3 regions of the Actinoplanes sp. CA-030573 genome follow, and region 3 is predicted to be linked to each of the others. Evidence: riboswitches for the same ligand, from Rfam matches in the RefSeq annotation. Region 3 holds a riboswitch; each other region holds the start of a gene.
What was found. Region 3 has a riboswitch for cyclic di-AMP ahead of ACQP2F_RS28555 (C40 family peptidase). Riboswitches for the same ligand answer to the same signal wherever they lie in the genome.

Region 1: another riboswitch for cyclic di-AMP. It lies ahead of ACQP2F_RS03170 (transglycosylase family protein); the one in region 3 lies ahead of ACQP2F_RS28555 (C40 family peptidase).
Region 2: another riboswitch for cyclic di-AMP. It lies ahead of ACQP2F_RS30400 (NlpC/P60 family protein); the one in region 3 lies ahead of ACQP2F_RS28555 (C40 family peptidase).

Annotation. Positions count from the first base shown of each region.
Region 1 covers NZ_CP192038.1:686,282-691,722, reverse strand. Annotated here, with positions in the region: gene ACQP2F_RS03185 (GNAT family N-acetyltransferase) at 64-672, opposite strand; gene ACQP2F_RS03180 (TetR/AcrR family transcriptional regulator) at 828-1,457, shown strand; gene ACQP2F_RS03175 (saccharopine dehydrogenase family protein) at 1,559-2,800, opposite strand; cyclic di-AMP (ydaO/yuaA leader) riboswitch at 3,027-3,183, shown strand; gene ACQP2F_RS03170 (transglycosylase family protein) at 3,185-3,877, shown strand; gene ACQP2F_RS03165 (YybH family protein) at 3,942-4,286, opposite strand; gene ACQP2F_RS03160 (LysR family transcriptional regulator) at 4,378-5,271, shown strand; gene ACQP2F_RS03155 (GatB/YqeY domain-containing protein) at 5,360-5,441, shown strand, end outside.
Region 2 covers NZ_CP192038.1:6,594,511-6,599,951, reverse strand. Annotated here, with positions in the region: gene cydB (cytochrome d ubiquinol oxidase subunit II) at 1-507, opposite strand, end outside; gene ACQP2F_RS30415 (cytochrome ubiquinol oxidase subunit I) at 519-1,880, opposite strand; gene ACQP2F_RS30410 (BlaI/MecI/CopY family transcriptional regulator) at 1,965-2,318, shown strand; gene ACQP2F_RS30405 (M56 family metallopeptidase) at 2,315-3,217, shown strand; cyclic di-AMP (ydaO/yuaA leader) riboswitch at 3,340-3,477, shown strand; gene ACQP2F_RS30400 (NlpC/P60 family protein) at 3,492-4,487, shown strand; gene ACQP2F_RS30395 (M1 family metallopeptidase) at 4,538-5,441, opposite strand, start outside.
Region 3 covers NZ_CP192038.1:6,171,326-6,176,766, reverse strand. Annotated here, with positions in the region: gene ACQP2F_RS28565 (DEAD/DEAH box helicase) at 1-659, shown strand, start outside; gene ACQP2F_RS28560 (Pr6Pr family membrane protein) at 656-1,378, shown strand; gene ACQP2F_RS28555 (C40 family peptidase) at 1,586-2,236, opposite strand; cyclic di-AMP (ydaO/yuaA leader) riboswitch at 2,243-2,390, opposite strand; gene ACQP2F_RS28550 (XdhC family protein) at 2,537-3,646, opposite strand; gene ACQP2F_RS28545 (DUF2000 family protein) at 3,705-4,115, opposite strand; gene ACQP2F_RS28540 (helix-turn-helix domain-containing protein) at 4,166-4,999, shown strand; gene ACQP2F_RS28535 (SAM-dependent methyltransferase) at 5,006-5,441, opposite strand, start outside.

The DNA of each region.
Region 1 (5,441 bases), 4.5 Mb from region 3:
CGGTCGACGCTGACCACGGCACCCTCCCGGGATCGCTGGTGCACCCACCTCCGGGTGCGACTGCTAAGTGCGACGACCGTACCGCCGGGCTGCGACATTTTTCAGGCGATCAAGGCGGGAGCCGCCGCGCACGTCGAGCAGCTCCCACGTGTCCAGGCTGCTCGGGCCGTGCGGGCCGACCTGCAGGATCGGAGGCTCCCCGGTCAGGCGGTAGCCGCAGCGCCGGGCCACGGCGGCGCTGGCCGTATTGGACGGGTCGATCCGCAGGAGAAGGCGGGTAAGTTGCAACGTGCTCCGCGCGTACGAGCTGAGAAGTGAGAGTGACCCCGACGCGAGCCCGCGCCGTCGATCGCGCGCGCCCACCAGATAGCCCAGCTCGGCCTCGCGGAGGCCGGCGTCGACGCCGAAGAGCAGGACCTCCCCGAGCGGGCGACCGCCGTCCTCGGTGATCGCGAGCTGGATTCGCTGGCCGCTGACCCGGCCCTGGTGAGCACGCTTGAGGTAAGCGATGCCGGCCTCGACGTCGAAGGGCGAGGGCATCGGCGTCCAGCGCGCAATGTCCGGTTCGTCGAGCATCGCGACGAGATCATCGAGGTCTTCCGAGCGCCATTCGCGCAGGACGATGCCGTCGCCCGTCAGCGTGAGCGGAAAGGGAAGACGGCTGGCGGACACCTCTTGATCCTGCCCGTAAGGACCCGGTTCCGGCCAGTAGCGATGGTTATGAAGGCCATGAGTGATTCGTCATGGCACATCGCCCGCTATGCGAAGTGGACGATCGCGGACCGCCGTGCGGCAGGACGGCGGAGGAAGGAATACCTTTAGATCTCGTGGACGAGCGGACTGCGTTGGTGACGCGGCGGGGCGAGACTTACGGTGGTCGATCGCGCGAGGAGCGGGCATCGGACCGCCGCGAACGGATTCTCGATTCCGCACTGCACCTCTTCGGCACACGCCACTACGACGACGTCACGGTGGCCGAGGTCTGCGCCGGCGCCAAGGTCTCCAAACGGTACTTCTACGAACATTTCGCCGACCGTGCCGACCTCGTCCGCGCACTGCATCGCCAGCAGAACAAATGGCTGCTCACCGGCGTCGCCGCAGCCACTCCGGAATCACCCACCAGCCTCGACGAAATGCTCCAGCCCGCGGTGCGCCGCCTGCTCGACATGCTGCGCGCCAATCCGGAGCGCGCCAAGGTCATCTACATCAACGCACCCCGCATGGAAACGCGACGGCGGGGCGTGCTCCGCGAGGACGCCCAGTTCCTCGCGCACCTCTTGCGCCGGGTGGGGACTCACCCCACCAACGAGCTCCGGTACGAGCGGATGCTGCTCGCGCTCGTGGCCGGCCTGAGCGAGGTCATCATCGACTGGCTGTCCCAGGGCATGGTGGAGGACCCGGGTCCGCTCGCCGATCATCTGACCGACTACTGCACGGCCGTGCTGCAGCAGCTGTAGCCGTCTCCGCCGCGCCTCGATCAGCCCTCTGCCCGGCTCCGCGCCAGGCGCCCGCCCCACGCCGCCTACGCTGAGCCCGGCTGCTTGGCCCCGCCCTCGGCCTAGGCGCTTCTGCTTGCGGTGATCTCCATTCCGGCTGCTCGGAGGCGGGTCACCAGCGCGTCGCCGAGCGCGGTGGCCGGGGTCAGCACGCCGCCCTCGGACGGCGGCAGCGCATCGCGGTCGTGAACCAGAGCCAAGGCCGACTCGCTCAGCATGACCGCCGTGGCCGCGTAGCCGGGGTCACCCTTGGCCCGGACCCGCGCCGAGTAGCGGGCGCCCGAGGTCGTCGTCGCGAAGATGTCCATCGTGAAGTGCCCGGAGTTGCGCGCCTTCTCGCTCGGTCCCTCCCCCGGTTTGGGCAGCACCCGGTCGAGCACATACCGGGTCGGCGGCAGCGAAAGGCCGGCCATCAGCGCGCCGAGCCCGAGCCGGGTGCCGTGCGCGATCACCGGCGAGAGCGGCGAGGTGCCCACGCTCATCGCTTCGCGGTACCGGAAGGCTCGGCCGTACTCCCACTTCCTCAGCGCGTTGCTTCGCCGCACCACCCGCGTGTTGTAGGACGCCATGACGAACGGGGCCAGCATCCCCCGCAGCCGGGGGTGCACCTTGGACGCGTCGAGCACGGCGGTGTCATCCTGCCGGCCGAGGTCCGGCTCCTTCGCGCGGTCGGGGCTCAGCGAGTACGGGCTGGCCGCGATCTTGCGCAGCTTCCGATCGGTCTTGACCATGTCGAGCTGGTGTCGCATCGAGTCGATCGTGCCGCCGCTGAAGCCGCCCTTCATGCTGGTGACAACCAGCGTGGTGTCGGCGAGCTCGCCGGCGCCGTCGGCCTTGACCTGCTGATCGAGCACATGCACGCCGATGTCCGAGGGGATCGAGTCGAACCCGCACGAATGGACGATCCGGGCGCCGGTCGTGCGGGCGAGCTCGTGGTTCTCGTCGATGCTCTCCCGCGCGAACAGGACTTCACCGGTGAGGTCCACATAGTCGGTGCCGGCCGCGGCGCAGGCCCGGACGAGCGCTTTGCCATATTTGGCGTAGGGCCCGACCGTGGTGATCACAACCTTGGTCGCATTGGCGAGCTTCTCCAGGGCCGGCACGTCGGCGGCGTCGGCCACCAGGATCGGCCAGTCGACGCCCAGACGGCCCCTGACCTCGGACAACTTGCTTTCCGACCGTCCCGCAAGGGCCACGCGCGTGCCCTTCGGGGCGTGCTCGGCCAGATACTTCGCCACGAGCACGCCGACAAAGCCGGACGCACCATAGACGACGATGTCGTGATCACGGACCCGCTCGCTCATGGTCGCTGATTCTCCATCAGGATCCCGCCCCCGTCGCGGCAAGTTACCGATCGGTAATTAAAGATCGGTCGTTATCGGTCATACTCGTCATAAAGAAAGATCAAATAGGGCAATCGGTGAGAACAACGTCACCTTTCCCCTGTCGAGCTTGGCCAATGTCGTGGCCTCGTGGTTACCGTCGGCCGGTCCCGCAGTCGCGGGCACCGCGGGTGGAACGCCGAGTCCCTGCCACCGCCCGCCGGAAATCGAACGCGTGGCAGGGAGCGGGGGACCCAAGTTCCTCGGCGCGGAGATCGCGCCTCGGGGTGAAGCCGCGGAACGAGCGGCCGGGCACCTCAGCCCGAACCCGACAGCTGACCTCGTAGGCGTGGAGGTTTCTCTGTCATGGCACAGATCCGCAAGCATGCCCGCACGTCGCGGGCGCGCAAGCACGCCCGTCTCGCGCTGGGCCTCACGGCCGCCGGCGTGGCGGGCACGGCCGCTCTGCTCGGACCGGCTTCCCCCGCCCAGGCGTCCAGTGTGAACTGGGACGCCGTCGCGCAGTGCGAGTCGGGTGGCAACTGGAGCATCAACACGGGCAACGGCTTCTACGGCGGGCTGCAGTTCACCCGCGGTACGTGGAAGGCCTACGGCGGCGGCAAGTACGCCAGCACCGCCAACAAGGCCAGCCGCTCGGAGCAGATCAGGATCGCCGAGAAGGTCCTGGACGGCCAGGGCATCGGCGCCTGGCCGGTGTGCGGCAAGAAGGCCGGCTCCTCGAAGCACTACAAGGCCAAGCACACCACCGGCTCCAAGTCGTCCTCGACGTCGAAGTCTTCGCACAAGAAGCACTCGACCTCCTCGAAGTCGACCACCCACAAGACGACCAAGAAGTCGTCGAAGTCGTCGCACGTGGTGACCCGTGCGACGACCGCGAAGGCCACCGGCAAGACCTACGTCGTCCGCTCCGGCGACACGCTGTCGGCCATCGCCACCCGCAATCACATCAAGGGCGGCTGGCACACCCTCTACCAGCTGAACCATGGCATTGTCTCCAACCCGAACCTGATCTTCCCCGGTCAGCGCATCGCTCTCTGATCCACCGCTCGCGACCCGGTCGCCACTCCCCCGCGGTGGCCGGGTCGCATCCCCGCGGCATGCCTCAGCCCTTCGGTGTCACGAACTCGGGCTGGTCGAGCACGCGTAGCCAACTGCCGTCCGACTGACGGCGCACCACTTGGGCGCGCGCTCCCGCGCCGTCCTTCGGCGGCGTCGAGGTCAGCGCCAGGTCGCCACTGATCAAAGTGGGCAGCGGCGGCTCCGGCTGGAACGACGGCATCTTCGGCAGCACGTCCTCCCAGAACTTCTGGATCGCCGCCCGGCCAACGGTCTGCTGACCTGGCGGGTAGGCCATGACAGCGTCCTCCTCGTACAGCAGCGCGATGCCCTCGGCATCCTTGGCGTTGGCGCGCTCCACGAAGAGACGGGTCAGGTCTTCCGGCTTCATTGCCTTTGCTCGTTCGGTCATGCCGCCACTCTTCGCCGACCACAAGCAGAAGTCCAACGCATAGTTGTTCTCGTAGCTAGAATCCCCAGTTATGGAACTGCGCCAGCTCGAGTACTTCATCGCCGTGGCCGAGGAGGCCAACTTCACCCGGGCCGCCGAGCGCGTACGCATCAGCCAGTCCGGTGTGAGCGCTCAGATCCGTGCCCTGGAGAAGGAGCTGGGATCGCCGCTGTTCGACCGCTCGGGCCGGGTCGCCCGACTGACCACGGCCGGGAAGGCCGCCTTTCCGTTCGCTCAGGCAGCCCTCGAGAATGCCCAGGCCATGCGCGAGGTGATCGACGCGGTCAACGGGCTGGTCCGCGGTCACCTCACGGTCGGGATGGTCCGCGGCTGCGAGGTCAAGCCGCTGTTCGCGGCCCTCGCGTCGTTCCACGACGAGTACCCGGCGATCGAGCTCGAGCTCGTGGAGGATGACTCGGACTCGCTCATCAAGCGCGTGCTCGCCGGCTTCTCCGACATCGCCCTCGTCGGTGTCGCCGGCGAGCTACCGTCGCAGCTGACCGGCCACGTGATCGCCCGGGAAGGCCTGGTAGCACTGGTTCCGCCCGGCCATCCACAGGCCGGAAAGAAGGACTTACCACTGCTCGAGATCTTGTCGTACGCTCTCATCACGTTGCCCGAGGGAACCGGCATTCGCGCCGCATTTGACGAGGCGTGCTTGGCCGCGGGCAAGTTCCCAGATGTCGCGTTGGTCGCGTCGGCACCCACAGCCGTCGCCGAACTGGCGTCGCGAGGATTGGGCATTGCGGTGTTGAGCGAGTCGATGGCGTCGCTGCATCCGGGTTTGGTGGCCGTGCCGATCTCGGGGGTCGAGCTGCCGGCGCTGCTCGCTCTGGTGTGGCGGGATCGGCCTAGTCCGGCCCTGGCCGCTCTGCTGCCGCATTGCAGACGAGAGTTCGGCGAGAGCCGGACGGAGGTTGGTTGAGAACTCCACAGCGACTACCGGTCATGGAAGGACTGCCGCCACGGAAATCGGTGCCGTCGGGCAGTCATGGCCGGTTACCGTCGCGGCCATGACCGATACCTCACTCCGGCACCGCCTCCGGGCCGCGCTCCCGGCTGCCATGAAATCGCGCGACCGGGCGGCCACGGCGG
Region 2 (5,441 bases), 420 kb from region 3:
CAGCGCGCCGGCGCCGGCTTCCCAGGTGAGTACGGGCGACAGGCTGCGCCCGAGCCCGCGACCGGTGACCGAGCCGTCCGGCCCCAGCGCCAGCCCCCGCACGAAGACCGACAGCAGCGCGCCCCACAGCAGCACGATCCCGGCCGAGCTCGCGGTCAGGGCCGCGTCGCAGCGCCGCCGCCAGCGGGACCCGTCGCCCTTGCCGCGGAACTCGAGCGCCACCCCGCGCACGGCCAGCAGCAGCAACAGCGCGACCATCGGCAGGTAGAGCCCCGAGAGCAGCGCCGCGTACCACGCCGGGAACGCCGCGAACGTGACCCCGATGGCGGCGACCAGCCAGACCTCGTTGCCGTCCCAGAACGGGCCGATCGTGCGGACGACCGCGCCCCGCTCGTGGTCGTCGCGGCCGAGCACCGGACCGAGCAGGCCGACCCCGAAGTCGAATCCCTCGAGGACGAAGAAGAGAACCCACGCGACGACGACGATCGCGAACCAGAAGGTGACCATCAGCAGATCCCTCAGTAGACGGGCGCGAGCTCGGGCGACTTGTCCGAGGCGGCGACGGGGTGCAGGGGCTGGCGGGCGAGGTGGCGGATCAGCCGGAGCCAGACCATCGCCAGCACGCCGTAGACGAGCGTGAAGCCGGTCAGCGACGCGACGACCTCGGCGCTGGTCAGGCCGGGCGAGATGCCGTCGGCCACCTTCGAGATGCCGAAGGCGATCCACGGCTGGCGGGCGGTCTCGGTGAAGATCCAGCCGAGCGTGTTGGCCGCGGTCGGAAGCAGCGGGATCAACGGCAACCAGCGCAGGAGCCAGGCCGGGGCGGAACGGCCCTTCCTCGTACGCCACAGGTAGAACGCGGCGACGGCGGCCGCCAGCATGCCCACGCCGATCATCAGCCGGAAGCTCCAGAACGCTACCGGGATCATCGGGACGTACGAGCCGGGACCGTACTGAGCCGCGTACTGCGCCTGGAGATCGTCGATGCCCTGCACGGTCGCGCCCGGCGAGCCCTTGGCCAGGATCGACAGCAGCCACGGGATGTCGACGGAGAACGACGGCAGCGGCTTGCCGATCGTGAAGACGGAGAAGGGGGCGCCCTCGGTGGTCTGGTAGAGCGCCTCGGCCGCGGCCATCTTCATCGGCTGCACCGAGGTGATGACCTTGCCGAGGTGGTCGCCGGTGAGCGCGGTGGCGGCGCCGCCGGCCAGCGTCACCCAGGCGCCGAGGCGGGCCAGGACCCGCATCGCCGGCTCGTGCGCCATCCGCCACACCGCGATGGCCAGCACCAGAGCGCCGCCGACCATGGCCGCCCCCGACAACGTGTGCGGGAACGCGGCCAGGTTGACCTTGTTGAGCAGCAACTCGGTGAAGGAGGTGAGCCGCGCCCGCCCGGTGACGGGGTCGATCGCGTACGCCACCGGGTTCTGCATGAAGCTGTTGCCGGCCAGGATGATGAACGCGGACAGGATCGTGCCGAGCGAGACGATCACGATCGTCGCCGCATGCGCGAGGCGCGGCAGCCGATCCCACCCGAAATACCAGAGCGCCAGGAACGTCGCCTCGAGGAAGAACGCGAGCATCCCCTCGATCGCGAGCGTCGGGCCGAACACGTCGCCGTAGAACTTCGCGAACGCGCTCCACGCCATGCCGAACTGGAACTCCTGCACCAGGCCGGTGACCACGCCGACCGCGAACGTGACGATCAGCAGCTTCCCGACGAATTTCGTGAGGTCGCGAAACTTGTCGTCGCCGGTGCGCAGCCAGGTGATCTCCAGGCCGGCCGCGATCGCCGCCAGGCTGATCGACAGCGGCACGAAAAAGTAGTGATAGATCGTCACGACCGCGAACTGCAGCCGGGTCAGGTCGAGCACGTCCATCGGGTCCCCCGTCAACAACGAATACGACGTCGCGTAGTAGATACTACGCCTCGTAGTACGACGTTGTGCAGTAGACTTTGGTCCATGGCGCTGGGAGACCTGGAACGTGTGGTCATGAACGTGTTGTGGGACGCGGGTGAGCCGCTCACCGTGCGCCAGGTCCACGAGTCGATCGGGCCCGAGCGCGACCTCGCCTACACGACGGTGATGACGGTGCTGCACCGCCTGGCCAAGAAACGGGTGGTGACGGAGCAGAAAGCGGACCGCGCCTATCGGTACGCCACCACGCAGTCCCGCGAGGAGATGACGGCCTCGGTCATGCTCGACGCGCTCAGCGCCAGCGCCGACCAGGACGCGGCGCTCGCCTACTTCGTCGGGCAGCTGCCGCCGGAGGCTCTGAAGGCCGCCCTCGAGGCCGTCGCCAAGAACGAGCGGTGACCGCCCTGCTGCTCGGCGCCCTCGGGCTGACCCTGTCGCTCGTCGTGCCGGGCGTCCTCGCCGCCGCCCGGTGGCCCGACCGCGCGCCGGCCGCGGCCGTGCTGCTCTGGCAGGCGATCACCTTGACCGCGGTGCTCTCCGCGCTCGGCGTGGTGCTGGCCGGCCCCGAAGAACTGGCCCGCGCGGCCGGCGCCGGGCGGCCGGTCACCGCCGCGGCCCTGGTCGGCGCCCTCGCCGTCGCGGCCACGATCGTGCTGCGGCTGCTCTGGTCCCTCTACGGTGTCACCCGGCGCTCCCGCGAGCGCCGCGCCCGGCACCGGCTGCTGGTCGACCTGCTCGACCGGGCCGAGCAGCGCCAGGAGCTCGACGACGACAACGTGCGGGTGCTCCAGGGCAACCTGCCGCTCGCCTACTGCGTGCCCGGCCGGGAGGCGCGCGTGGTGCTCAGCGACGGCGCGCTCCGGCTGCTCGGCCGGTCCGAGGTCGAGGCCGTCCTCGCCCACGAGCAGACCCACCTGCGGCACCGCCATGAGGTGGTGATGGAGTCGTTCACCGCGTTCTATCGCGCCGTCCCGGCGCCGTTGCGCAGCCGGGCGCCGCTGAACGCCGTACATCTGCTGCTGGAGATGGTGGCCGACGATGCCGCACGCCGCCGCACCGGGTCCGCGCCGCTGCGCGGCGCCCTGGAACGCCTGACCGGCGCTGTCCCTCTGTCGGAGGATGTCGCGCCCGGAACGGACGCCCGGGACCGCCGCCTCGCCCGCCTGGCCGCGCCGCCGAGGTCCTCGATCGCCCTCACCGCGACCGTCGCGCTCGGCGCCCTGGCCCTGCTGGTATTACCGACCGTGATCCTGGTGCTCCCGTGGCTCGACCGCGCCCTGGAAGCCTGGCCGTTGTAGTCACTGTCCGTAGCCCCTGCTGTGCAAGCAGTTTCCTGGTCGTGGCAGCTTCAGTTAACGACTTGATCGGGAGTACGGTGGTCCCCGGTTCGGCAGCCCCCCATCGTCCATCCGGCCGATCTGACGGACCACCGCCTAATCGTCCATGGCGACGAACCGGGGACCCGAGTAGTCGGGGTGAAGCCGCGATCCCTTGCGGCCGGGCGCGCTTCCCGCCCGAACCCGTCAGCTAACCCGGTCGGCGGCTTGATGGAAGAAGGGATAACGCACCTACGTGAAACGGATTGGGGCGCGCCGCGCCGCAGTTCTGCGCAGCCTCGCCTGCGCTGTCGCAGCGGTCGGGATCGTCTTCACCGGCCCGTCCGTAGCGCAAGCGACACCCTCGCCGGCCAGCGTCGAGGCCCAGATCGACAAGCAGTGGAACGAACTCGAGCCGGTCATCGAGCAGTACAACGACGTGCACGGCAAGCTGCTCAAGAACCAGGCTCAGCTGAAGAAGCTCACGACCCAGCTCACTCCGCTCCAGATCCAGGTGGATGTCGCCCTGTCCCAGGTGCGGGGGATGGCCGTCGACGCGTACAAGCAGGGTGCGCCCAACGCGTTCAACGCCATGATCATGAGTGGGTCGCCCACCGGCCTGACCGACAAGCTGACCTACCTCGATCAGCTTGCTCGGCACCAGCAGGACCAGATCGCCGGCGTCGCCAAGCTGCGCGACAAGTACGCCGGCATGAAGTCCGACCTGGACGTGCTGACCAAGTCGATCGCGGCGCGCGACAGCCAGCTCGCGCAGCAGAAGGCCGCGATCCAGAAGAAGATCGACTCGCTCCAGAAGCTGCGGCTCGCGGCGTACGGCGCGGCCGGCGAGTCCGACGGCCCGTTCAAGACCGGGCCGTGCCCCGTCACCTACAGCCAGGACAAGGGCGGCCGTGCGGCGCAGCGAGCCTGCGACCTCGTCGGCAAGCCCTACGTCTTCGGCTCCGAGGGCCCGAACAGCTACGACTGCTCGGGTCTGACGAAGGCGGCGTGGGCCAGCGTCGGCGTCTTCCTCGACCACTACACGAAGGACCAGTGGGGCGAGGGCAAGGCGGTGTCGCGGGACGAGTTGCAACCGGGTGACCTGGTCTTCTTCTATCCGGGCAGCCTCCATCACGTCGCCATCTACATAGGTGGCGGCAAGGTGGTGCACGCCCCGCACACGGGTGACCATGTGCGGATGGCGGTGCTCGACAAGGTGGGACCGATCGCCGGTTTCCGGCGTCCGGGCTGAGAGTTCGCGCAGAAAGGGGCCGCCCGCGGGCGGCCCCTTTCCGTGTGCGGTCAGCCCTCGACGCGGTGCGCCGCCCAGAACGAGGTGAGGCTGGTCGAGCCGGCGGCGGCCTGCGCCGCGGCCTTGAAGTCGGCCACCGTCGAGACCCCGTACCAGTGCGACGCCGCGTACGACTTGAGCAGGTTTGCCATCGCCGTCGTGCCGATCAGCCGGCGCAGGTCGTGCAGCGTGCACTTGCCGTAGCCGTAGACCACGGTGCTGTAGCGGCTCGGGTGCGCGTCCCAGTAAGCCATCGAGTTGGTCAGCTTCTCGGCGCTCGACTGCCAGGTGATCCCGCAGCCGCTGCCGGTCTTGTTGAAGTACAGATCGGTGGCGTAGTCGGTGAAGCCCTCGTCGAGCCACGGCGTCGTGTACTCGTCGTCGCCGACGATCCCGTAGAACCACTGGTGGGCGAGCTCGTGCGCCAGCGCCGTCGAGCTGATGACGTCGAGCACGAAGCCCGGGTACTCCATACCGCCGAACCAGTAGCCGTTGTCCAGCACCACGTCGGCCTCGCCGTAGGGGTAGGCGCCGAAGCGGGACGAGTGCGCGTCGAGGGCGGACCTGGCCGTGCTCAGCATCGAGTTGGCGCTCGACGTGCTGATCGAGCTCACCGAGTAGACGTTCACCGCGACGCCGCCCGCCGTGGTTCCGGAGATCTTGCGGAACGGCCCGGCGGCCCAGGCGAACTCGCGCACCTTCTTCCCGGTGGCGGTGGTGACCGTACGCCCACTGCTGCCGGCCCGGTCGACCGAGGTGCCGGTCGCGGGCACCGAGATCGTGCTCGGGTGATCGAGCGCGACGGTGTAGTCCGAGGCGAGCGCGTAGAAGGACTCCCCGTTGTTCGTGTACGGGTCCAGATGCCAGCCCGCCGCGTCGCGCACGGCCAGCACCGGGATCGCGTTGCCGATGAAG
Region 3 (5,441 bases):
AGCGGCGCCACCGCCTGCAGCGCGACACCGACGCCCTGCGCGACAAGGTGGCCGGCCGTACGGGTTCGCTGGCCCGCACGTTCGACCAGGTGTGCGCGGTGCTGCGCGACCGCGGCTACCTCTCGCCCGCCGGTGACGTCACCGAGGCCGGCCGCATGCTGGGCCGCATCTGGTCCGAGGCCGACCTGCTGGTCGCCGAGTGCCTGCGCCAGGGCGTGTGGGAGGGGCTCGAGCCCGACGAGCTGGCCGCGGCGGTGTCCATGGTGCTCTACGAGTCGCGCCGCGAGGGCGACGACCGCGCCTCGGTGCCGAAGGGTCCGATCACGGCGGCCGTCGACGCCGGCACCAAGCTGTGGGCCGAGATCGCCGCCGACGAGGCCGACCACGGCCTCCAGCTCACCCGCGAGCCCGACCCCGGGTTCGTCTGGCCGATGTACCGCTGGGCGCGCGGCGAGCCGCTGGCCCAGGTGCTGGCGAGCGGGCACAACTACGACGCCGACATGCCGGCGGGTGACTTCGTACGGTGGGCGCGTCAGGTGCTCGACCTGCTCGGCCAGGTCAAGGACGCGCCGGCGGCGTCCGAGGGCGTCCGGTCCGCGGCCCGCAAGGCGATCAAGGCGGTCAACCGGGGCGTGCTGGCCTATCAGGCGGAACTATGAGGATCTACGGCACGCCGCAGTTCGGGCTGCGCGCGCTCATCGTCGTCTGCGGGGTGGCCGGGCTGCTGCTCAACGAGCAGCGGCTCGTCTACTACACGGCGCAGAGCAACCTGATCGTCCTGGCGTACTTCGTCGGCGCTCTGTATTGGATGGTCAAGCGGTCCACCGTCGACCCGCCCGCCCCACGCTGGCGCGGTGCCGTCACGCTGTGGATCCTGATCACCGGCCTGATCTCGCACTTCCTGCTCAGCCACGGCGCCAACCCGCTGCCCGGCCTGGCCGCAGCCGACCAGTCCACCGCGCTGGCGAACTGGTCGCTGTTCCTCGTGCACTACGTGGTGCCGGTGCTCGTGCTGGTGGACTGGGTGGCGTTCGGCCCGCACCGGGTCGTGCGCTGGCGGGACATCCCGCTCTGGATCGCCTACCCGCTCGGCTACGGCGTCCTGATCGAGCTGCGCGGAGCCCTCTTCCCGGTGGCGCCGGTGCGCTACCCGTATTTCTTCCTCGACCCGGCCGGGCACGGGTACGGCTGGGTCGGTCTCCAGTTCCTGCAGCTGGGCGTGGAGTTCGGCGTGCTGGGCGCCCTGATCGTGGCCCTCGACCGCCTCGCGTCGTGGCGGCAGCGCCCGGAAAAGTCGGAAATGTACGGCAGGGACGAGGCGAGGGAGGAAGCAGAGCGTCCGGCGCCGGGCTCGGAGGACGCCGTCCTGCAGAAGTGAGGGGCGGCCCCGTGTGCGGCGCCGCGGGCAATGGGCGGTGCGGCCGGGCGTGCGCGCGGGTGCCGGGCGTGTGCGGTGCGGCGGGCAATGGGGAGTGCGGCCGGGCGTCCGGGCGTGCGCGGGTGCCGGGCGTGTGCGGCGCGGCGGGCTTGTGGCGTTCGGTATGAGCGTGGCCCGGCCACCGGGGTCGGTGACCGGGCCGGTTAGTCAGAGCGCCACGCGGCCGAAGCGGACGTGGGCCGGGTCCCAGATCTTCGCCAGGCGGACGCGGTCTCCGGCCTTGGGGGCGTGCCAGACCTTGCCGCCGCCGGCGTAGACGGCCACGTGGTAGGCGCGGCCGCCCTGCAGCCAGAAGACCAGGTCGCCGGGGCGGGCGGCGGTGCGGCTGATCGGGTGGGCGGCGTGGTACTGGGCGTTGGCGGTGCGGGGGAGCCGCACGCGGACGGCGCGGTAGGCGTAACCGGCCAGGCCCGAGCAGTCGAAGGCGCGCGGGCCGGCGGCGCCGTAGCGGTAGGGCTTGCCGCGCTGGGCGCTCGCCACCGCGGTGACCCGGGTGCCGCGGATTCGCAGCAGCTGAGCGCGCGAGTAGGCGGCGCGGACAGCGGATGCGGAAGCGGCGCGGCGGGCGGCGGGGGCAGCGGCGTCGAGGACGACGGCGGCGCTGGTCGCAAAGCCCGCGGAACCAGCGGGGTCGGGAGCCGTGGCGGCGGTCGTCAGCCCGGCTCGGGCAGTCGCCCGGAGCGACGGTGCGGCCTCGGCGGGAGCGGCCCCGAGCAGGGCGGCGGAAGCGGACACCAGGGCGGCGAACGCCCACACGGTGACGGACTTGGGCACGGTGAAGCGGACCTTGACGGGCACGTGGGATCCTGGTCCTTCAACCGCCTGCGAGGTTAGCTGTCGGGTTGGGCCTGAAGGCGGCCTGTCGCGCACGGCGACTTCACCCCAAGCCGGCCGTTGAGCCGGCGCAATCGGGTTCCCCGCTCCCGCCCACTGAAGTTTCCGATCGGAGACAGGTCATGGTCCGCCGCGCGGTGGGCGGGACTCGGCGTCCCCGCGGCGGATGGCGGCCGCCGCGCCGGAGAGCGCGGTGGCGGCAAGGGAATCGATCGGGCCCTCGGCGCGGATCCGGCAGCGAAACGCGCAGCCGCTACCGGATGGCTACCCGTGAATCGGGGCGTCGAGGCCGGTGAGGGGCAGACCGGACCCGCCCCAGGCGGTCGCGACGATCTCCGCGGCGATCGCCACGGCCGTCTCCTCAGGGGTGCGCGCGCCGAGGTCGAGGCCGATCGGAGCGGACAACCGGGACAGCTGGGCCTCGGTGACACCGGCCTCGCGCAGGCGGCGCAGGCGGTCGGAATGGGTGCGGCGGCTGCCCATCACGCCGATGTAGCGCGCGGGGGTGCGCAAGGCGACTTCCAGGAGCGGCACGTCGAACTTGGGATCGTGAGTCAGGACACAGAGCACGGTCCGCTCGTCGACCGTCGTGGACTCCAGATAGCGGTGTGGCCACTGGACTACCAGCTCGTCCGCGCTGGGAATGCGTTTGCGGGTGGCGAAGACCGGACGGGCGTCGCAGACCGTGACGCGGTAGCCGAGGAAGCGCCCGATCCGGGCGACGGCGCCGGCGAAGTCGATGGCGCCGAAGATGATCATGCGGGGCGGGGGGAGGAACGTCTGGACGAAGACCTCGACGTCCTCCCGGCGCTGCTCGCCGTGCGAGCCCAGGCGGACCGAGCCGGTCACCCCGGCCGAGAGCATGCCGGCCGCCTGCTGCCCGGCGGCGCGGTCCAGGCCGGCATCGCCGAGCGTGCCGGCGACCCGGGCGGGGACGCCGGACTCGCCCGACGTGCCGGCGACCCGACCCGGCCACACCACCAGCTGGTTGCCGGCCGTCGACACGGTCGCGACCGGCCGGCCGGCGGCGATGGCGGCGAGCACGTCGTCGAGGTCGGTGAGCGCCGAAGACGGCTGGACGAGCACCTCGATGGTGCCGCCGCACGTGAGCCCGACCTCGAAGGCGTCGCCGTCGCTCACCCCGTACGTGTGCTGCTGCGCCTTGCGGGTGTTGATGACCTCCTCGGCGGCGGCGTACACCGCGCCCTCGACGCAGCCGCCGGAGACGCTGCCGAGCACCTCGCCGTGCTCGCTGACGGCCATCGCCGAGCCGGGCGGGCGCGGGGCGGAGTTCCATGTGCGCACGACCGTGGCGACCGCGAACGCGAGGCCCTCGGCTCGCCACGCGATCAGTCCGTCCACGATGTCCCGCACGGCCCCACCCTCCGGTATCAAAGGCGCCGTCGTCGACAAGTGTGGAGCATGCCCGGCCTCACGGGTGCATCACCGCGCCTTTCATCACCTTGTCGACGGCGTTGCGCGGGCCGTAAACCGCCATTCCGACCAGATCCAGCGCCTCGGTCGGGACCGCGCGCACGGCCGCCCGATTGTCCGCGTCGTGGCCGGTCGTGAACAGATCCGAGGTGAAAACCGCAACCGGCAATCCGCGCCCGATCGCCCGCGAATGGGCGGCCGTGAGCAGTTCCTTTCCGCCCGCGAAAATCAGCACCGGCTGGCGGAACATCGGCAGGTATCGTACGTCGCCGGCGTCCTCGTACGGCTCGCCGACGACCTCGGGAACAACCGTGCCGAGGCCGCTGACCAGGAAGGCGGTGACGTTCAGCCGCTGCCACGTGAGCAGGTCGTCCCGCAGGAGCACGGCGATTTTGGTGTCGAAACGCATGCGAGCGATCGTGCGCTTCCGGCCCCGTCCGGCTCTTGTACGATTTTGACATGGTGGCCGGCGCCGAGCTCGCGTCGTGGCGGCCGCGCCTCGACGGCGTGACCGAGGTGCTCACGGCGCACCTGACCGGGCACGCCTATCCGATGCACGCGCACGACACCTGGACGCTGCTGATCCTGGATGAGGGCGGCGTGCGCTACGACCTCGATCGGCACGAGCTTTCGGCGTACGGGGAAATGGTCACGCTTTTGCCGCCGCATGTTCCGCACAATGGTTCTCCGGGGCCGGGCGGGCTGCGCAAGCGCGTCCTTTATCTGGCGCTCGACCAGTTGCCGGACAAGCTGATCGGCCCGACGGTCGACAATTCCGCGTTCGCCGACGCGCCCCTGCGGCGGGCCATCGCGGGACTGCACCGGATCATCGGACGGCCGGGTGACGAGCTCGGCGCCGAGGGACGGCTGGCCGGGATCGTCGAGCGTCTGCGGGCGCGGCTCGGCCACCCGACCGTGCCCGACCGGCTCGACGGCACCCCCGCGCACCGGCTGCGTGACCTGCTCGAGGACCGGGTCGTGCCGGGGATCTCGCTGGCCGAGGCGTCCCGGCTGCTGCACTTCGACCCGGCGTACCTGGTGCGCTCGTTCGGCCGCGAGTTCGGCATGTCGCCGCACCAATATCTGATCTCCCGCCGGGTCGACATGGCGCGGCGGCTGATCCTGGCCGGCGAGCCGCTGCGGTCGGTGGCGGTGGAGAGCGGCTTCTACGACCAGGCCCACCTGGACCGGCACTTCAAGCGGATCCTCGGCGTGAACCCGGGCGGCTTCAGCTCCACGGACGGTGTCAAGTGGCCGGTCCGGGCACTGCGCCCCGCCGGCCCACGGACGTGACTTCGCTCAGGGCTTTCTGCCGACCGCCGCCAACATGCTGATCCGGCTGGGGTCGGCTCGCTCGGCGTCGGCGTCGGCGTCGGCCGGGCGCCAGTCGGTGGCCAGCGCGACGCCCGGTTCCAGCAGGTCGAGGCCGTCGAACAGCGCGGTGAACTCCTCGGTGTCCCGCGGCCAGGCGTCGGTGCGCCCGGCCGCGAGCATCTGCCCGTACCGCTCCTTCTCCTCGGCCGACATGTAGTCGGTGGTGAAATGGGTGGCGGCGAGGAAGCTTCCGGACGGAAGAGCATCGAGCAGTTCCCGTACGAGCGGAAGCGCCGCGCCCTCACCGGGAACGAAGTGGAGGATCGCCACCAGCATGAGCGCCACCGGTTCGCGAAGGTCGAGCGTGCCGTGCAGCCGTTCGTCGCCCAGGATGGCGGCCGGCTCCCGCAGATCGGCCTCG